One region of the Pandoraea vervacti genome, then DNA from elsewhere that is predicted to be linked to it. Evidence: predicted binding sites of a transcription regulator. Region 1 holds the regulator's gene; each other region holds the start of a gene.
The links. Region 1 encodes LexA, which represses DNA repair genes until DNA is damaged. Its sites were predicted from a motif close to ACTGTATNNNNATACAGT; they were not measured.

Region 2: a site for LexA is predicted at 2,327-2,344, ahead of UC34_RS18275 (DUF2471 family protein). Genes of this name have one in related genera too.
Region 3: a site for LexA is predicted at 1,804-1,821, ahead of recA (recombinase RecA). Genes of this name have one in related genera too.

The regions. Positions count from the first base shown of each region.
Region 1 is NZ_CP010897.2:2,344,803-2,351,731, reverse strand. Features, by position in the region: gene UC34_RS10650 (TetR/AcrR family transcriptional regulator) at 1-619, opposite strand, end outside; gene UC34_RS10645 (FAD-dependent monooxygenase) at 674-1,057, shown strand; gene lexA (transcriptional repressor LexA) at 1,245-1,898, shown strand; gene UC34_RS10635 (hypothetical protein) at 2,083-2,523, shown strand; gene UC34_RS10630 (enoyl-CoA hydratase/isomerase family protein) at 2,663-3,775, opposite strand; gene typA (translational GTPase TypA) at 3,959-5,782, opposite strand; gene UC34_RS10620 (MarR family winged helix-turn-helix transcriptional regulator) at 6,061-6,561, shown strand; gene UC34_RS10615 (efflux transporter outer membrane subunit) at 6,692-6,929, shown strand, end outside.
Region 2 is NZ_CP010897.2:4,204,776-4,211,704, reverse strand. Features, by position in the region: gene UC34_RS18280 (exonuclease domain-containing protein) at 17-1,780, opposite strand; gene UC34_RS18275 (DUF2471 family protein) at 1,777-2,298, opposite strand; gene UC34_RS18270 (glutathione S-transferase C-terminal domain-containing protein) at 2,456-3,157, shown strand; gene UC34_RS18265 (GGDEF domain-containing protein) at 3,298-4,476, opposite strand; gene UC34_RS25205 (DUF4019 domain-containing protein) at 4,688-5,230, shown strand; gene UC34_RS18255 (GntR family transcriptional regulator) at 5,312-5,950, opposite strand; gene UC34_RS18250 (alpha/beta fold hydrolase) at 6,706-6,929, shown strand, end outside.
Region 3 is NZ_CP010897.2:4,808,872-4,815,800, reverse strand. Features, by position in the region: gene UC34_RS20990 (sensor histidine kinase) at 1-799, opposite strand, end outside; gene UC34_RS20985 (response regulator) at 985-1,674, opposite strand; gene recA (recombinase RecA) at 1,877-2,941, shown strand; gene UC34_RS20975 (hypothetical protein) at 3,021-3,188, shown strand; gene recX (recombination regulator RecX) at 3,193-3,738, shown strand; gene UC34_RS20965 (DUF2889 domain-containing protein) at 4,049-4,732, shown strand; gene sucC (ADP-forming succinate--CoA ligase subunit beta) at 4,729-5,895, shown strand; gene sucD (succinate--CoA ligase subunit alpha) at 5,981-6,862, shown strand.

The DNA of each region.
Region 1 (6,929 bases):
CCAACGCGGCCTGAAGCCCCCTCGCGCCTTGATCCACAAGGCTCAGGAAGCTTTTCTGCGCGTGCGACGTGTCCTGCGTGTCGGCGAAAACCCGGTGTCCATGAAGGAACGCCACCGTCCACGCCGCCAACAGCAAACCGGCCGCCAGCCGGGCCTGCACGTCGGTCGCGGGCCGCCCCGCGCTTTCGGCGAGCGCTTGTGCCACGACGTCGGCCAATTCGTCGCGAATGGCACGGGCTCGCGCCTTGAGCGTCTCGCTGCCCTCGATGGTGCGCACGAATCCCTGACTCCGGGCCGAAAAGTCGACGAATGGGCTGCCCTGCGCCACTAACCGGTGCGCGAGCAAACGCAACGCTTCGAGCGCAGACACGCCCGGCTCGCGCGCACGTATCGCCTCACGTAGCGCTTCACGCCCCTCTTCGTCCCGGTCGAAGAACATGTCTTCCTTGCGCGGGAAGTGGTTGAAAACCGTCATGCGCCCGACATCGGCCGCCGCAGCGATCTGATCCACCGTCACGTGATCGAAGCCGTGCTCATGGAAAAGCCGCGTTGCGGCATTGGAAATGCCCTGCCGCGTGGCAAGGCGCTTGCGTGATCTCAAATCGGTTGGCGTTGACATGTCGCTCCTGATGACCCAGTTTACATGTACTCAGTACATATTTATACGAAGTATATGACAAACCCCATCGATGTTGTGGTGGCTGGCGCGGGACCGGTCGGTCTACTCAGCGCGATCGAACTGACGCTCGGCGGCGCCCGCGCGCTCGTGCTCGAACGGCTGTCCTCGCCGAGCGATGCGATGAAGGCGCTGTCGTTCGGGCCGTTGGCGGGCGAAGCCCTGTTACGCCGCGGCATGCGTCAGGCGATGCAAGCGGCGCAGGCGCGTAACGCCGACGCCATGCGCGCGTTTTCCGAACAGACCGGCTCTGACCTTCGCGTACGTGCCTCGAAGTTTAATGGTCATTTCGCCGGGCTTTCCCTCATTCGGCGTGACGCGCAGGCCGACCCCGAACGTCGGCCTCGCCATGTCGACCAGCCGAGACGTCGACCATCCTGAACGGTTAGGTCCGGTCGGCTGGAACCGTACGCCGCACGGGGTGTTCTGTTACGGCCCGGTCCCGCTGGAGACATACACCGCCGAGCGCCGTCCGGGCGGAACTTCATGCACTACATGAAGTTTTCCCTTGCCTTTTTGCAAACACTGTACAAAAATACAGCCACCTGTGCTTCCATACAGTGATGCCATGATCAAACTTACCGCCCGTCAACAGCAGGTCTACGAACTGGTTCAGCAAGCGATCGAACGCACCGGCTTTCCGCCCACGCGCGCGGAGATCGCAGCGGAACTGGGCTTCTCTTCCGCCAACGCCGCGGAGGAGCACCTGCGGGCGCTGGCGCGCAAAGGCGTGATCGAACTGGCCGCCGGTCAATCGCGCGGCATTCGCCTCAAGCGTCTGGACGAAGCCGGCGGCTCGCATCAGTTCACGCTCCCGCACATGGGCCTGATGCAGTTGTCGCTGCCGCTCGTGGGGCGCGTCGCTGCGGGTAGCCCGATTCTGGCGCAAGAGCACATCGAACGTAACTTCCAGTGCGATCCGAACATGTTCGCACGCCAGCCCGATTACCTGTTGAAGGTACGCGGGATGTCGATGCGCGACGCAGGCATTCTCGACGGCGACCTGCTCGCCGTGCAGAAAGCGGCGGACGCGCGCGAAGGCCAGATCGTTGTGGCTCGAATCGGCGACGACGTGACCGTCAAACGTTTTCATCGCGTGAAGGGCGGCGTCGAACTGATCGCCGAGAACCCTGACTTCGAGAACATCAATGTCGACGAAGGCAGCGGTGATTTCGCGCTGGAAGGGATCGCGGTCGGCTTGATCCGCAACAACGATCTCTGATCGTTCAGCGCGAACGAAGGGGCGACGTGATCTGACGCTTCGCCCCGCTCCCTGAAGATTTGCATTTCCGACTGCGCCGGGCTGGGTCCGGCGCCCGGGCCCTGCTGCGCCTTCGATTTGTGAAAGCGATGCGAAACGCAGCAAGGCACGTCCCTCTGACCCGCATTGGAACAAGGATCGCATCATGGCTCGACTTTTTGGTTTGCTGCGCACGTCTCTTGGTCAACCGCGCGTGAGTGTGTCATCGCAGACGTCACAGACGCCGCAGTCGCGCCTGTCGGCGGTCTACGGTCTCTCGGCGCTGTCTGGGCCGTTCGCGTCGTCGCCCGCCATCGCCCGCTCGTATACCGTACCGGCGCGCACGCGTCCGACAGCACTGCCGCGCACGATCGCGGCAGCGATGGCATCGGCCTCGCGTCGCCCCTGCCCCGCAGGAAAAGCCGTCAAGGCGTCGCGTAATGTGCGGGAGCAACAGGCGCGTCGCGACGTGAACATGAGTGACGAGAGCCATGACGTGCGCGTGTATCGCGACGTGTCGCACATCGTCATGGTCGGCACCATTGCCGATATCTGCCGCAAACTGGATCAGGCCGTCGGCGAACAATTCTGTCAGGCAGCGGTGTAACGCGCCCAAGGATGCGGCAAACAAACCATCACTCTGCAAAGGCGTGATGCAAACGATTCGCCCGCCATGATGGCGGGCGGTAACAGCGGTCAGTTGCGTCGCATTGCAAGCGGAGATGTCCGGGCCATCAAACCGCGAGTCACTTGCCCAGATCGCGCAGCGGGTTGTCGGCGCCTTGACGGTCACCGTCGAAGAATCGCTTGATATCTTCCGCTTTTACGGCTTCGATGCTCGGGTGCTGCCATTGCGGTTTGTGGTCCTTGTCGATCACCATGGCGCGAATGCCCTCCACGCCTTCCGCCCCCGTGCGGCCGTCGAGATTGAAGACGCTGCGCATCATCAGCCACTCTTCACGCAACTCGTCCGCGAGCGAGCGCTTTCGGGCGCGCCGCACCTGTTCAAGCGATACGCACACCATCAGCGGCGAACGCTTCGTGCGCAGCAAATCCTCCGTTTCTTCCGCCCAACCCGAATACTCGCAACGCGCCTCCAGCTTCAACGCCTTGAGGATGGCGGGCATATCGGGCAAACCGAAATGCGCGTCGATGACATCGCGCAGCGGGGCCAGCTTGCCCGGCGCGAGGCCCGGCGGCGGCAGGCTTTCGCGGCAGAAAGTGCGCGCGGCGTCGAGCACCGCTTCGCCGTCCTGCCAGTCGCCACTCGCGAGATGCTCACAAAGTGCGGGCAAGGACCCGCGCGGCAGCACCACGTCGGCCAGACCGATTTCGCAAGCATCCACGGCGCCGAACACAATCCCCGTCGTGCCGAGATACTCACCGAGGTGTCCGGCAAGGTTGGCGAGAAAGAAGCCACCGCCCACATCCGGGAACAGGCCAATGGCCGTCTCCGGCATCGCCATGCGTGTGGCTTCCGTCACGATGCGCAGCGCCGCGCCCTGCGAGATACCCATGCCGCCCCCCATGACCACGCCGTCCATCAGTGCGATATAGGGCTTTGGATATGACGCGATGGTGTAGTTCAGCGCGTACTCGTCGGTAAAGAAATCCATGATGTCCGTGCGACCGGCACTGATGGCTTCATGGAAATAACGAATGTCGCCACCGGCGCACAGGCCCTTCTCGCCCTCCCCCTGGAGCACAACACCCAGTATCTTCGGGTCGTCTCGCCACTCGGCGAGCGCCGTCGCCATGGCGCGAATCATGTCGTGCGACAGCGCATTGAGCGCTTTCGGGCGATTCAGGGTAATGAAGCCGATACGGCCACGAACGTCAGTGCGGAGAAAATCGGTCATGTCTGGCGTGTGCTCCAGAAACGTCAACGAATGGGGGAAAGGACGACATCAAGGGAAAAACTGGCGCTCGGGTTGCGCTCCAAAAAGCAAAAAGCCGGCGCAAGGCACCGGCTCTTCTTCCAACAGTCTGGTCTCGCGACGCGACGGACCGAAGTCCGCAGCGCCGCCATTCCATCGCCGGCTTTACTTCTCTTCGCGCGAAGCGCGCTTGCGCTCGTGTTCCTTCAGGAAACGCTTGCGCAGGCGAATCGTCTGCGGCGTGACTTCGACCAGTTCGTCGTCGTCGATGAATTCCACAGCGTATTCAAGGTTCAGCGCGATCGGCGGCACCAGACGCACGGCTTCGTCGGTCCCCGACGCACGCACGTTCGTCAACTGTTTGCCCTTGATCGGGTTGACCACGAGATCGTTGTCACGGCTGTGGATGCCGATGATCATGCCTTCGTACAGGGCGTCGCCCGGCGACACGAACATACGACCGCGATCTTGCAGTTTCCACAGCGCGTAGGCCACGGCGGCGCCGTCGTCCTGCGAAATCAGCACGCCATTGCGACGCTCGCCCAGCGAACCATCCTTGAGCGGTGCGTAAGCATCGAAAATATGGCTCATCAGGCCCGTACCACGGGTCATCGACAGGAAGTCGCCCTGGAAGCCGATCAGACCACGCGCCGGAATGCGATATTCCAGGCGCGTGCGGCCACGGCCGTCCGACACCATGTCCAGCATTTCGCCCTTGCGACGGCCGATTTCTTCCATGACCGCGCCCTGGTGCTCGTCTTCCAGGTCGATGGTCAGCATTTCGTACGGCTCGTGCTTCACGCCGTCGATTTCCTTGAGCACCACGCGCGGGCGCGACACGGCCAGTTCATAGCCTTCGCGACGCATGTTCTCGATAAGAATCGTCAGGTGCAGTTCGCCACGGCCCGACACTTCGAAGACGGAATCCTCATCGGTGTCCTTCACGCGCAGCGCCACGTTGTGATTCAGTTCCTTGTCCAGACGGTCGCGGATCTGACGGCTCGTCACGAACTTGCCTTCACGGCCGGCCAGCGGCGACGTGTTCACACAGAAGTTCATCGTGAGCGTCGGCTCGTCGACGGTCAGCAGCGGCAGCGCTTCAGGCGTATCGACGTCGCAGATCGTCGCGCCGATACCCACGTCTTCGATACCGTTGATCAGGACGATGTCGCCAGCCTGGGCGCCTTCCTCCGACATCACGCGCTCGAGACCCTTGAAGGTCAGCACCTGATTGATCTTGCGCTTGAGAATTTCACCGTCCGGGCCCGAGCGCATGACCACTTGCTGGCCCGGCTTGATACGCCCGCGCGTGATACGGCCAATACCGATACGGCCGACGAACGTCGAGTAGTCGAGCGAGCTGATCTGCAATTGCAGCGGCGCGTCCGGATCGGCGTCGCGCACCGGCACGTGTTCGAGAATCGCATCGAACAGCGGCTTCATCGTGCCTTCGCGAACGTTCGAGTCGAGGCTGGCGAAGCCATTGAGCGCCGACGCATAGACGACCGGGAAGTCGAGCTGTTCGTTGGTCGCACCGAGCTTGTCCATCAGGTCGAAGGTCTGGTCGATGACCCAGTCAGGACGTGCGCCCGGACGGTCGATCTTGTTGACCACGACGATCGGCTTCAGGCCGAGGCCCAGCGCCTTGCGCGTGACGAAGCGCGTTTGCGGCATCGGGCCTTCGACGGCGTCGACGACCAGCAGCACGCTGTCGACCATCGAGAGCACACGCTCCACCTCACCGCCGAAGTCCGCGTGTCCCGGGGTATCGACGATGTTGATGTGCGTGCCTTCGTATTCGACGGCGCAGTTTTTGGCGAGGATCGTGATGCCGCGCTCTTTTTCGATGTCGTTCGAGTCCATCACGCGTTCAGCGACTTGCTGGTTTTCGCGGAAGGTGCCCGACTGGCGCAGCAGTTGGTCGACGAGCGTGGTTTTGCCGTGGTCGACGTGCGCGATGATGGCGATATTACGGAGAGCGCGGGTCATGAAAGAGGTGCTCGAAAAGCCTTTGGAGAATCCGCGATTCTACCACTCGCGCATGTCGCACGTCATGGTCTTTCTGCATTGCAACAACGTGGTGCGGGTTTGACTCACTCGCGACACGAATTTCCGACGCCCCGCCCTCTCCGTCCCCCACGCCCCGCCCCTAGAACAAGCCGTCTAATTTTCGTCGAAATATTTGCCTAGTCAACTATTGCATCGACTTGCAATTAATTAAGTACCCGCTATAATCGTGACAAGTCAACTATTGCAACTGCACGAAAATGTCCGAACCTCCCGTGGTCTCTTCAGCGAGCGCGCCGACTTCCCAGCCGCAAGCCGATCCTCCGCGCAACAGCTACAACATCGACGATTCCCTCGGGTATCTCGTGGCCCGCGTGCGTCAGTTGATCCTTGCGGAATTGACGAAGGAGACCTCGCAGTACGGGCTGACCAGCACGCAAGCCACCATGCTTTACAAGGTGGCCACAGGCAAGAGCAAGACGGCGGCCGATCTGGCCCGTGACTACTGCATCGACGCGAGTGCCGTCACCCGGCTGCTCGACCGCCTCGAAGCCCATGGGCTGCTGGTTCGCGAGCGCAGCAAGATGGACCGCCGGACCGTGAATCTGAGCGCGACCGAAGCCGGTTACGCCATGGCCGACCGGATGCCGGACATCTTCACCCGCGCCGCCGATCATCTGATGCGAGGATTCAGCGTGGAGGAAGTGGGTTTCCTGAAGAGTTTGTTGCGCCGGGTGATCGTCAACGGCGAAGCCGGCTGACGGCGCCCCACCTTGCCGAATCGCCCGGATTTCCCCCCAGAAAAGCCTGTCGAGTCCACAATTTCATGCCTCGTCAGTGCCCGTTTCCCGATTATTGTCAGTACAAGACTTCTCTCGTAAAGGTTTTGCGATGAAAGCGGCCTCACCGTTCCTCCCGCATCTGCGGGCCCGCTCAGCGATTTCCGCCCTCTGTCTGGCGGCTGTGACGCTGGGCTTTGCCGGTTGCGCGAACTTCGCCGGCATCCACAGCGACAAGCAGATCAGCACGCCCGATCAGTATCAGACCCAGCGCAGCCTGCCCTCCGAGGGCGGACAGTGGCCGGGCACGGACTGGGCACAGCGTTTCGGCGATCCGCAGCTCGTTTCCC
Region 2 (6,929 bases), 1.9 Mb from region 1:
GGATGCCCGCGTAGCGCTATGCGACGCGTCCGACGCTGTCCAGCGGCAGGCGCAACTGGTTTGGATCGTCGGGGCGCGGCTGGCGGCGGCGCAACAGTGCGACGCCGCGGGGCTTTTTTCTCAGCGTCGCGTCGTCCGGTGGCTCGACGTGACTCAGGCGGAACGCCGGGCGGGTCAGTTGCAACACGGTGAGCGGCGCGCACGGACGACGTGCGCTGCCAACCTTGGGCGGTTCGGCGAGGACAGTATTGGCGTCTGCCGCTCTGCCTGCTGCTTTGTCCGTCGGTTCGCCCGTCGGTTCGGCAGGCTGCGACGCCGCAAGACGCCTGCCCAACAACCGATAGATGTCGGGATCGAAACCTGTCGCGGCGGGCATGGTGTCGATGAAGGTGTCCAACGCCTCGCGCGAGGCCACGCTGCCGAGATACTGCCAGCGATCGATCACGTGGTACTCGACGTTGTGCCCATCGAGGTCGCCATGGGCGTTACCGTCGAGAGTGCCGCCGCCATGACCGATGACGCTGTCCTTCCCGTCGCCATCCTCGCGCATGCCGTGTTCCTCGATGGCGATCGGGCCGTCATACGGCCAGGTTTTCAGTTGCAGTGTCGCGAGCGCTTCGCGAGTCCGCTCGGTGTGTGCCGCGAGCGGGGTGTCGCCCACGCACACGCCATCGCAGCGCTTGACCTGATAGCCGAAACACGGACGCCCTTTGGCCGCCTTCTCCAGCCCCAGTTGCGCACAGCACAGACGGTGCTCGTCAGCCAGCGCGCGCAACGCGGCTTCTGCACTCGCGCGCGAGGAAAACGTGCCATAGAGCGCTTCGGCGCTGGCGAAGTCGACGGTTCTGGCGCTCACGAGCTGCGGCACATCGCTGTCCTGCGTCAGTTGCCAACTATAGAGACTCGCAGCGCGACGCAGCATACGGTTGTGTACCGGCTGCAATTGCTTGACGAGTTGCGATTCGCGCAGCAATGCCCCCAACTCGCCGACCGTTCGATGCACCTCGACCCGGCGAATCTCCTGAGAGATGCGCAAGTCCTTGGCCACCTGATGGTCGCTGGAGAAATGGGAGCGCACGCGGGCGCGAACATCCACGCTCTTGCCGACATACAAGAGTATGTCGCCTTCGCCATAGAACAGGTACACGCCGGGGGTGTCGGGCAGTGCATCGATGGCCTCATCCGGCAACTGCGGCGGCTGACTCGATCGCTTCGTGACTCGCTGTACCGCCTGTCCGATAAGGTCCGGCGTGTAGAGCGTATGAAGCTTCTGCCAGAACTGCCAGAGCAGATCGGCATCGGCGAGCGCCCGGTGACGGCCCTGCGGCATCAGGCCGAAGCGGGCGATCAGTGCATCGAGTCCGTGGCGGGCGGCCGACGGAAACAGCAGGCGCGACAGACGCACGGTGCACAGCACGTCCGCCTGAAACGCAATGCCGGCGCGTCGAAATTCGTTCTTGAGAAATCCGTAATCGAAGCGGGCATTGTGCGCGACGAAGAGTTTGCCGTGCAAACGCTCGGCCAGGCCCTGGGCTAGCGTGCCGAACGACGGCTGGCCCTTCACCATCTCGTTGGTGATGCCCGTGAGCTTCTGAATGAACGGCGGAATGGGTTCGGCCGGGTCGAGCAAGGTGCTCCATTGCTCCACGCCGTGGGGGCCGACCTCGACCACGCCAATCTCGGTGATGCGGTCTTCGAGCGCATTGCCGCCGGTCGTCTCCAGATCGACGAACACCATCGGGGCGGGCAGCGAACGGGCGAGCGCGTCGGGGTCGATCATCGCGGGGATGATGTCCCGGGTAGCATGCCACGTTGGCGAATCTGCGCCTTCGACCCCATTGTCGAACACTTCGACGGTGACGCCAGCATCGAAGCCCCCGCGTAGGCGCCGGCATCGTTTGCCGACGAGTCGTCGTTGGCGAAGGCGGCCACAATGGCGCGGAAAACCGCCGGCGCAGCCATGTCGGGCCATTGCAGATCGACCGCAGCGTCGAGCGACGGCAGTTCGCCGTCGCGTCGCAGGGCTTCGTCGCCGGGCAGACGCAGCAAGCGCGCAAGTACCCACGGCTCATGCCGCGCGTGAAGGCCGATATCCGCTTCCGCTTCGTCTGCGATGGCGATCAGCGTGCGCCAGTCCAGCGGTATGGCCGACACGTTGTCGCTCGCCTCCCACGCTGGTGCGCCATGGGGTACTTCGGGTGCTTCACGTGAGTAGCGTGCGGCGATCTCGCGCACGACGCTGGCCAGATCGCGCTCGGCGGCGCTTAGCGCCAGTTGATCCCAGTCGATGGTTTCCATGAGATGTTCCTCGATTGGGGTACATGATACTGTATAAAATCACAGTGCGCGAGTCACGTATGTGGTGCAGTGTGCGTCCCGACTGCGACGGACTCGTCGTGCCCGCTCGCGCGTGTAATACTCTGCGCCATTCTTCCCGCACAGGAGCGCGCGCCCGATGTTGACCCTGTATACCTTCGGCCCGGCGTTCGGGCTGCCTGACGCCAGCCCGTTCGTCGTCAAGGCGGAGATGCTGCTCAAGCTGGCCGGTCTGCCTTACCGTACGGATCGCGGCGGGTTTCGCCGCGCGCCGAAGGGTAAGCTGCCCTTTATCGATGACGATGGCGAGATCGTGCCGGACTCGACGCTGATTCGCCTGCACATCGAGCGCAAGTACGGGGTCGATTTCGACGCCGGACTCACGCCCGAGCAGCGCGGTGCGGCATGGATGTTCGAGAAGGCGCTGGAGGACCATTTCTACTGGCACGTGGTGCAGGCGCGCTGGTGCGACGACGGGAATTTCGCCAGAGGACCGGCGTCGTTCTTCAAGTCGATTCCGTGGCCGGTGCGCCCGGTCGCGCAAAAGGTGATTCGCCGCAAGATCCGTAACACGCTACATGGGCAGGGCACGGGTCGTTATCGGCCGCCGGAGCAGCAGCAGTTGCTCGCGCGCGGCACGCAGAGCGCCGCACAATTGCTGGGCGAGAAGCCGTACTTTTTCGGGGACAAGCCCTGTGGCGCCGATGCCACCGCGTTCGGTTTCATTTCGGGGGCGCTGACACCGAGTTTCGATCACCTGCTGCGTGATGAAATCGAAAAGCACGTGAACTTGACCGAGTACGTCGCCCGCATGCGTCGCGAGTTCTTTCCGGAAGTCTGAACGGATAGGTCGACAATGACGGCGCGCGCGATGGCTCGACGTCGCGCGTGACCCGTATCGCCCGACTGCCGGGCGTCATGGTCAATCCCCGTCCGCGTTCGGGTCCTTGCCGCGTTTGCGGCTTCGGGCCGTTGATCGCCTCAGCCTGCCTCTGACGCCGTTTCGTCGCTGGAGAGCACGTCCGAGAGCACGAGGTTGCGCCCGGAAATCTTGGCGGCGTACAGCGCACGATCGGCGCGGACGCAAAGGGCTTCGAGGCTCTCATGTTCGAGCCAGGTGGCCACACCGCCGCTCAGGGTGTAGTGGCAAACGCCAAACGGACCCGCCACGAGATGTCGGCTTGCCTGGGTGCGCAGGCGCTCGGCAATGCGAATCGCACCCGCCGTGTCGGTGCCCGGCAGCAGCACGGCGAATTCTTCGCCGCCCAGTCGCCCGAAGACGTCGCCCTCACGCAGGCTGTCGCGCACCAGTTTCACGAACTCTCGCAGTACCGTGTCGCCACCCGCATGTCCGTGGGTATCGTTGATCGCCTTGAAATGATCGAGATCGATGACGACGATCGACAGCGGCCAGCCGCGCGCCACCGCACGCGCCATCTCCTGACGCGCTAGCAGGTCGAAGTGCTTGCGCGAAATTGCGCCCGTCAGATAGTCGCGATTGGCGGCCTCTTCGGCGGTGGCGAGCATGGCGTCGTGAATCATGAGCACCGAGCCCATCGTCATGGCGGGCATGACGACTGCACCGATCGTGAGCATGACCGTATTGAACATCGTCGGTGCGTAGACCTCCGGGCCGGGCGCAGGGGCCCAACCAAACGCGACCCCGCGTACGATGTGCCCCACGGCAAAGGCGGCGGCCATGCCGGCCGTCAGCCAATAGTTGTAAGGGTGACGGCGCGGCGGGATATGACGAAGGATCAGCACCGAGATAGCGAGCAGCAGGCTCGCGTGGTATGCGGAGACGACCACGACACGCCGTTGCGGATTGTCGACGCCGTAGTGCCAGAACAGGATCGCGGCGGCGAGCACGCCCAGCGATGCCCCCAGCGCATGCCAGTGGGGCGGGCGTCCGAGAAAGCGCGCGCATCCGGCGTAATAGAGCAGCAAGCCGCCGGCCAGTGTCAGATTGGCCACCGGAATCGACAGAAAATCGGGTACGACGCCGCGCAGGGCAAACAGCGGCAGGGCAATCAGCACGGCGACGTTGGCGAAACACCATTCGCGCACCCCCGCCACGCGCGAGCGTAACAGCGAACCCACGATCAGCAGCATCATGAAGCCGAGGAGTGAGGTGATCGCGAGCAGAGACGTCGTCAACATGGCGTTGGCCAAGGGAAAGACTGACATGTGTTGAGCATTGTAATGTACTGCGCGATGCGCGTTACAGTCCTTCGAGTGTCACGCCAGTAAAATGGCCGGGTTGGCGAGTCGCGTCCTTCATGTCCTTCGCGTCATTCATGCGGTTCATGCGTCATGCCGCGTACGGACAGCGCGCATGGCTCGCCCCCTTCGATTCAAGGAGTTTTCGTCCATGTCGACGACCCGACCCAATTCGTCCCCTCGCTACCGCTTGCTGAACGCGGCAGCGCTTGCCCTGAGCATCGTTGCCGGCCTTGCTGTGTTGCCCGCACACGCGCAACAAGAGCCCATGCAGCGCCGTTCGGCGCAACCGCCGCTCTTTGCCGCGCCCGCGAGCAACGTCGCGGCCCCGGCCACCGACATCGATCGCGACGTGCGTCCGGCCCTCGAAGCGGCCGGTCTCTGGCTCGGGCTTGCCGATGTGAACCGCGCGCGGCAAAGCTGGGAGCAGGCCGCTCCGGTATTTCAGCGCGCTATTTCGGCTGACGACTGGGCGCGAAGCCTGCAAGACGCACGCACCCCATTGGGCAAAGTGAAGTCGCGCAAGACGCATGACGCGGTCTTCACCCGCTCGCTGCCTGGCCAGCCGGATGGGGAGTACGTGGTGATCCAGTACGACACGGTGTTCGAGCACAAGGCCGAGGCGCACGAAATGGTGACAATGGCGTTCGGCATCGACGGCCGCTGGCGCGTGGCCGGTTATCTGGTGCGGTGATGTGGTGAGGCAGTGACGCGGGAGGGAAAGGTGCGAGCGTGCAGCGGGGGACGGTCTGTTGCGCGCCCTGTGAACGTCGGCTTAGCGCGGCAATGCAGGTTCGACGATATGCATCGTCGTCTCGACGTGCGCGCGGGCAATCGCTCCGGCGAGCGCTTCGTCGCGGGCGCGCAGTGCGGCGAGCAGTTCCCGGTGCTGATCGTTGGTGGTCCGCAATTGCTCGTCGGAGAACATGACCGGCACGCGCAGCGCCCAGTAGTAAAACTGGGTACGTTCGTGAAATTGCGCGATGATGATGTTATCTGCCGCCTTCACGATCAGATCGTGAAATTCCGTGTTGAGACGATTGAGCGTCAGGCGGGGCAGGTTCGCGTTCGGCTCCATCTGGACGATGAGGGCGTCGAGCGCATCACAGATCTCGGGCGTGATCTTGCGGGCCGCCAGCCGGGCGGTTTCGGACTCGATGGCCATGCGGCTCTCGAAGATGGCGCGCACGGGAAGATGGTCGGCGCCTTGCACTTCCCAGCCTCGATTGCGGGCGATGAAGCCCTCACCCTGGAGAATCAGCAACGCTTCGCGCACTGGCGTGCGGCCCACGCCCAACAACTGGATCAGGTCGTCCTCGATGAGGCGCTGCCCGGGCTTGAGCTCCGAGGCGAGAATCATGCTGCGGATTTTGGTCCGCACTTCACCAGTAATCAGGTTGCTGGGCGCTTTCATCTGATGCTTGTCTTCCATTGAGCGGCGCGCGCGCCGTTTACTTCGACTTCGGCGAGAGGTATCCGCCGTGCCGGCGCTCTCGTGCATGCGGTGGCGTCGCCTATGTATGGGCGCCTGTCCGTGCCGCTGCGGATTTTACCGAGTTTCTCCGGACCCCCTGAAAACCGTTCCCAAAGCGTCAAAGTTGCTGCGAACCGGCACACAACGCAGGGTTGCCGTCGAATTTTGCGCAATTCTTTCGGCTTCCGAAGCGAGGACTCGCTTATACGCTCGTTTGAAGTCTCCGAAAAACACCATAACGCCCGAGCGGGCGGGGTTCGCGCTCACTCACTTGTGATGTGAGCACCCACCGCCTTAGCGTTGCGGGTACCGAAACATGCGCGGTGCGTTGGGCTTCGGGAAATTGGTAAAGATGTGAAACATGACGGGGGAATAACCCCTCATTTATGAGGGGCTTTGCTGGCGTGTCGCCAATGGATTCGCGTGCCTGGTTGATCTTTTGCGTTCCGCTTGCATTCCGTTGCATTCCATTTCCCGGCACACGGGATTCGGGTTGCCCGGAATGAGTGCGATTCGGGCGATTCATTCCGGAAATCCGGTCAATCGCAATAAATCGCTGTGATTGTTGTTGTCATCGGCGCAAACCGGTTGCCCGCGTCGGCGACGTCGCTTGCTGTTCGCAACGTCAGGGCGCGTGGCAGAATCTGGACATCCTCATTTGTCCCACTTTGCGTGCCGTGGCACGCCTACCTCCCATGCCGTCATCGCTATATCGGCGCATGCGCCGTATTTCGTATCGGGCCATCGTCGGTCTGAGCTCGCTGGTTGCCCTGGCGACGTTGCCCGGCGCGGCGCTGGTCTCGTCTGCTTACGCCGCGGATACCCCAAGCGCTCCCCCGCTCACCAGCGCGGCCGATACCGAGAGCAACGCCGGTCCGGCGTATGGACCGGAGTTGCAGGGCTTTGCATATCCGTATCC
Region 3 (6,929 bases), 2.5 Mb from region 1:
CCTGACGGGCTTCGAGCGGCGACAGGTCGTCGGGACGCCGGGCGCGAATGTGCTCCTGCAGCGCATGCAGCGGCGCCAGACCGCGCGACAGACCGAACCACACGAGCACGATGGCCAGCGGCAGGATCACGAACTGCGGCAGGATTACGCCCTTGATGATCTCGTTGGCCAGTTGACTGCGCTTGTCTAGCGTTTCGGCGACCTGAACGAGCGCCATGCTGCCGGGGGGCGTCATGCGCGGCAGATCGACATAGGTGAAGGCGACGCGAATGTCGTTGCCGCCGAGCGTCTCGTCGCGGAACTGGACGACGCCTGGCTGCGGCCGGTCGTCTTCATGCGGCAAGGGCAGTTCGGCCGTGCCGCCGACGAGTTCCCCCTTCGCGCCAAGGACCTGAAAATAGATGTTGTCGGTGGCGTCCGCACGCAGCAGGTCCCGGGCGGGCATCGGCAAGGCGAGCGTGACTTGCCCGCGATCGGAGTGGACCTGCTGGGCGAGGACATAGGTATTGGTTTCCAGCGCCCGGTCGAAGGGGCCGTTGGCGATCGACTTCGCGACCAGATACGTCACGGCAATGCTCATCGGCCAGAGCAGCAGCAACGGGGCGAGCATCCAGTCGAGGATTTCGCCGAACAGCGAGCGTGGCGGCGGCTCCGCCTCGCGCTCCAGCGGCGCGCCGAAGCCCGGGCGTACGAAGGGATCCGCGTAAGGGTCGAACGGATCGGCGGCGTCTGCCGGATGGGGCGATGCGTCGGGATCCGCAAGCGTGGCGCGATGAGGAGGGCGAAAGCTCAGACGCATCGGGTAGCAAGTCTAAAGAGGCTGAGGCGGCCGGGGTCACCGAACTGGCCGAAGTGGCCGCAGTGGCCGGGTGGCGGGATACGTCTGCACACCTGCACGTGCAAGACCCTTAAGCGAGGCGTGCGCCGACGTCGCAAGCGCGTCGCTCATTCCGCCTATCCCGTACATCCCGCCTGCGAGGGTCCTCAGGCAGCATTGGCGGGCGTTGCCGCCGGCTTTTCCAGACAATACCCCAAGCCGCGAATCGTGGCGATGCGTACGCCGCTGGGCTCGATCTTCTTGCGCAGCCGGTGCATGTACACCTCGATGGCGTTGTTGCTGACTTCCTCGCCCCAGCCACACAGGTGATCGACGAGTTGTTCTTTCGAGACGAGGCGCCCGGTACGCAGCAGCAGCACTTCGAGCAATTCGAGTTCGCGTGCGGACAAATCGAGCATCTGCTCATGAATATAGGCGGTGCGCCCGACCTGATCGAAGCTGAGCGGGCCATGACGGATGACGGTCGAACCGCCGCCTGCGCCGCGCCGGGTCAGGGCGCGCACGCGCGCTTCGAGTTCGGCGAGCGCGAACGGCTTGGCCATGTAGTCGTCCGCGCCGAGATCGAGACCTTTCACGCGCGCATCGACGCTGTCGGAGGCCGTCAGAATCAGCACGGGCAGATGGGAGTTGCGGGCGCGCAGTCGGCGTAACACTTCGTGACCGGGCAGGCGCGGCAGACCGAGGTCGAGAATCAGCAGGTCGAACGTCTGGGCAGAAAGTGCGGAATCCGCTTCGAGTCCCGTCTTGACGTGGTCGACGGCGTAGCCCCCCTGACGCAGGGAGCGGGTCAGGGCGTCGGCCAGAATGCTGTCATCCTCTGCGATGAGAATTCGCATGGGCGTGATAGGCTTGTGTAGGCACCGATGCCTGACGGCGGCGGTGTGTCTCCTGTGATGTTGCGGCGCGTGGTTCGCGGCTTTTTTTGTCGTTTCGGCGCTTTCGGACAACAGGCACTTGCAAAGAGCACTGGTTTTTTATACAGTACCGGCAGTCACGCCTCACTCGAGCCGTCTCGCTCATCATATCAAAGGACGATTCATGGAAGAAAGCAAGAAAGGGTCTGCCAATCTGTCGGCCGAGAAAGGCAAGGCGCTCGCCGCCGCCCTCGCGCAGATCGAGAAGCAATTCGGCAAGGGCTCGATCATGCGTCTTGGCGACGGCGAGGTCGAAGCGGACATCCAGGTCGTCTCCACGGGCTCGCTGGGGCTGGACATCGCACTCGGTGTCGGTGGTCTGCCGCGCGGCCGTGTGATCGAGATCTACGGTCCGGAATCGTCGGGTAAGACCACGCTCACGCTGCAAGTCGTGGCGGAAATGCAGAAGATCGGCGGCACGTGCGCGTTTATCGACGCGGAGCATGCTCTCGACGTCGGCTACGCGAGCAAGCTTGGCGTTTCGGTGCCGGAACTGCTGATCTCGCAGCCGGACACGGGCGAACAGGCGCTGGAAATCGCCGATGCGCTGGTGCGTTCGGGCTCGATCGACCTCATCATCATCGACTCGGTCGCGGCCCTGGTGCCGAAGGCCGAAATCGAAGGGGAAATGGGCGACTCGCTGCCGGGTCTGCAAGCGCGTCTGATGTCGCAGGCGCTGCGTAAGCTGACCGGCACGATCAAGCGCACGAACTGCACGGTGATCTTCATCAACCAGATTCGCATGAAGATCGGTGTGATGTTCGGCAACCCGGAAACGACGACCGGCGGTAACGCACTGAAGTTCTATTCGTCGGTGCGCCTGGACATCCGCCGTATCGGTTCGATCAAGAAGGGCGACGAGGTGGTCGGTAACGAGACCCGCGTCAAGGTCGTGAAGAACAAGGTGTCCCCGCCGTTCCGCGAAGCGATTTTCGACATCCTCTACGGCCAGGGGATTTCGCGCGAAGGCGAAATCATCGATCTGGGCGTCAACGCGAAGATCGTCGAGAAGGCCGGCGCATGGTACAGCTACAACGGCGAGAAGATCGGTCAGGGCAAGGACAACGCGCGTGAGTTCCTGCGCGAAAATCCGGACATCGCCCACGAAATCGAGAACAAGGTGCGTGCATCGCTGGGTGTTACGGCGATCAACGAAACCGGCGAGATCGAAGAAGACGACGAGGCGTAATCGCCTGTGTTGTCGGTGCGGCAGCGCGAGGCCTTATGGCATCGTGCTGCCGTTTTTGCTTTGTGGACCTGCGGTCTCGGTGTCTTCGCTTGATTTCGACGCCGACTCCGACGCCGACTTTGACGCTTATGCCGATGCCGATGCCGATGCCGATGCCGATGCCGATGCCGATGCCGGCTCGTGCTGGCATTCGTCGGGTGTCATGGTTTTTTCGCTCATGGGACTGCCGCTGATGGCGCTACGATGAAGTCATGATCAATCGCCGTCCTCCTCGCGCACCGAATGTGCCGCCACCCCCGCCCGGGGATGAGGCCGTCGCGGTCAAACCCTCCCGCAAACCCACGCTGAGCCTGAAAGGTCGCGCGTTGTCGTATCTTGCGCGTCGCGAATACAGTCGTGCGGAGTTGCGTCGCAAGCTGGCGTCCTACGCCGACGCCGAGGACCCCGAAGCGCTCGATCGGTTGCTCGACAGTCTGGAACGGGAGCGCTGGCTGTCCAACGAGCGGTTCGCCGAAAGCGTGGTGAATCGTCGCGCATCGCGCATGGGGACCACGCGTATCGTTGGCGAACTCAAGCAGCATCAGGTCGATGCTGAAACCGTCGCCGCGATTTCGGAGCAACTGCGCGAGACCGAACTGGCGCGGGCACATGCTGTCTGGCAGAAGAAGTTCGGCGAGGTCGCCACGACCCCTGAAGCACGCGCCAAACAGATGCGTTTTCTTGCGGCCCGGGGCTTCTCGCGTACCGTTATCAGCAAAATCGTACGGGGCGCCGACGAATTTTCGGACGACATCTGACGTCGGTCCCATCGTTTTCCTTATGGATGCGTGTCCATTTATCCGTGTGCGGCTAACGGCGCGTATCGTCGCGCAACCTGCGCCAATGCTCGCGTGACACGACGCCGTATCTCGCGTGACACGTCAATCGTCACTTATCGCGTTATGGCGTCGCACCATACCGGCGGGCAGAGGCGATAATCTGATTGACCGACCGATGGGTCGGGCAATTCCGCCTTATGCGGCGGGCTTCTGCTGCGCTGCGGCAGACGGGGCTGCCGCCTATGCTAGAATCAAGGTCTTTCTGCGTTCATGCATTGCACACTTCCGCATGCCGCTCTCCGCGCCTGCCTCTCGTACCTTGCGTCACCGTCGCACGATCGCTGTTGAAGCGTATTCGCGCGACGATGGCCTATGGGACATCGAAGCCCGACTGACCGATCACAAGGATCGGGATTTTGCATTGGCCACCGGCCTTCGCAAGGAGGGCACGCCGATTCACGAACTATGGCTGCGGCTGACGATCGACGAAGCGTTCGAAGTCCATGATGCCGAGGCTGTGTCCGACTGGGTGCCTTATCCCGGCATTTGCGACCAGATCGGCCCGCGATACCGTCAGTTGATTGGTCTTAACCTGCGGCGCGGCTTCCGGCGCGGGGTTCGCGAGCGCCTTGGCGGCGCGGCGGGCTGTACCCACCTGACAGAACTGTGTAGCGTCCTGCCGACGGCAGCGATTCAGGCTTTCGCCGGGGTGGTGATCGACACACCCGATACGGCGCTGGCGAGCAACGATGCCGAAGATTCGGCACCTCCTTTCCAACTCGGACATTGTCACGCCCTGCGGTTTGATGGCGAGGCGGTGCGCCGGTTTTACCCGCGCTGGTTCAACGGCCGCGCAAACGATCGAGCGAACGAGCCCACGACGCCCGTCACATCAGAAGCGGTGCGCGATGCGGCCTCGACTCGCGAGCTCGAACCCAAACTTCCAACTCAGCAAGAAGGGAATCACGCATGAAGATTCATGAGTATCAAGGCAAGGAAATCCTCCGGAAATTCGGAGTCGCGGTGCCCCGCGGCATTCCGGCGTTTTCCGTGGACGAGGCCGTGAAGGCAGCCGAAGAACTCGGCGGTCCGGTTTGGGTGGTCAAGGCCCAGATTCACGCAGGCGGTCGCGGCAAGGGCGGCGGCGTGAAGGTTGCCAAGTCGATCGAGCAAGTGCGCGAATACGCCGGCCAGATCCTCGGCATGCAACTGGTCACGCACCAGACGGGCCCGGAAGGCCAGAAGGTCAATCGCCTGTTGATCGAAGAAGGCGCCGACATCCACAACGAACTGTACGTCAGCCTGGTGGTTGACCGCGTCACGCAGAAGATCGTGATGATGGGTTCGAGCGAAGGCGGCATGGACATCGAAGAAGTCGCCGAAAAGCACCCGGAATTGATCCACCACGTCGTGATCGATCCGTCGGTGGGCCTGACGGACGCGCAAGCCGACGACTTCGCCAAGAAGATCAGCGTGCCGGAAGGTTCGATCTCGCAAGCCCGCACGATTCTGCAAGGTCTGTACAAGGCCTTCTGGGAAACGGACGCATCGCTGGCCGAAATCAACCCGCTGAACGTGAGCAAGAACGGCACGGTCACGGCGCTGGACGCCAAGTTCAACTTCGATTCGAACGCCCTGTTCCGTCATCCGGAAATCGTGGCTTACCGCGATCTGGACGAAGAAGATCCGGCGGAAGTCGAAGCCTCGAAGTTCGATCTGGCTTACATCTCGCTCGACGGCAACATCGGCTGTCTGGTCAACGGCGCCGGTCTGGCCATGGCCACGATGGACACCATCAAGCTGTTCGGCGGCGAGCCGGCCAACTTCCTGGACGTGGGCGGTGGCGCCACGGCTGAGAAGGTGACCGAAGCGTTCAAGATCATGCTGAAGAACCCGAACCTGACGGCCATTCTGGTCAACATCTTCGGCGGCATCATGCGCTGCGACGTGATCGCCGAAGGCGTGATCACGGCGTCGAAGGCTGTGTCGCTGAAGGTGCCGCTCGTCGTGCGCATGAAGGGCACGAACGAAGACCTGGGCAAGAAGATGCTCGCCGAGTCCGGCCTGCCGATCATCTCTGCGGACAGCATGGAAGAAGCTGCCCAGAAGGTTGTCGCGGCTGCCGCAGGCAAGTAACCAGAACAGTCGAAGCCGTCGCGGCGTGCGGCTCCCGAAAGGCTGAGCGCATACCGCCAGGCAACAGGACGAAGGAAATCAAGCAATGTCGATTCTGATCAACAAAGACACCAAGGTCATCACCCAGGGTATCACTGGCAAGACCGGCCAGTTCCATACCCGCATGTGCCGCGAATACGCGAACGGCAAGAACGCGTTCGTCGCCGGCGTGAACCCGAAGAAGGCTGGCGAAGACTTCGAAGGGATTCCGATTTACGGTTCGGTGAAGGACGCGAAGGAACAAACCGGCGCGACCGTCTCCGTGATCTATGTGCCGCCCGCAGGCGCTGCTGCCGCCATCTGGGAAGCTGTCGAAGCCGACCTGGATCTGGCGATCTGTATCACGGAAGGTATTCCGGTTCGTGACATGATCGAAGTGAAGGACCGTATGCGTCGCGAAGGTCGCAAGACCCTGCTGCTCGGCCCGAACTGCCCGGGCGTGATCACGCCGGACGAACTGAAGATCGGCATCATGCCGGGTCACATCCACAAGAAGGGTCGCATCGGCGTGGTGTCGCGCTCGGGCACCCTGACGTACGAAGCCGTGGGCCAGCTGACCGCATTGGGTCTGGGCCAGTCGAGCGCCGTCGGTATCGGTGGCGACCCGATCAACGGTCTGAAGCACATCGACGTCATGAAGATGTTCAACGACGATCCGGAAACGGACGCCGTGATCATGATCGGTGAAATCGGCGGTCCGGACGAAGCTGCCGCCGCCGAGTGGATCAAGGGCAACATGAAGAAGCCGGTCGTCGGCTTCATCGCAGGCGTGACGGCGCCTCCGGGCAAGCGCATGGGCCACGCCGGCGCGCTGATCTCGGGCGGCGCCGACACGGCCGAAGCCAAGCTGGCCATCATGGATGCCTGTGGCATCAAGGTGACCAAGAACCCGTCGGAAATGGGCCGCCTGCTCAAGTCGGTGCTGTAATTCCCGCCGGACGACTTCGTTGCGGCCGCCGGAACCGGCGGCGGTATCGCGAGTCATGAAAGAGGGA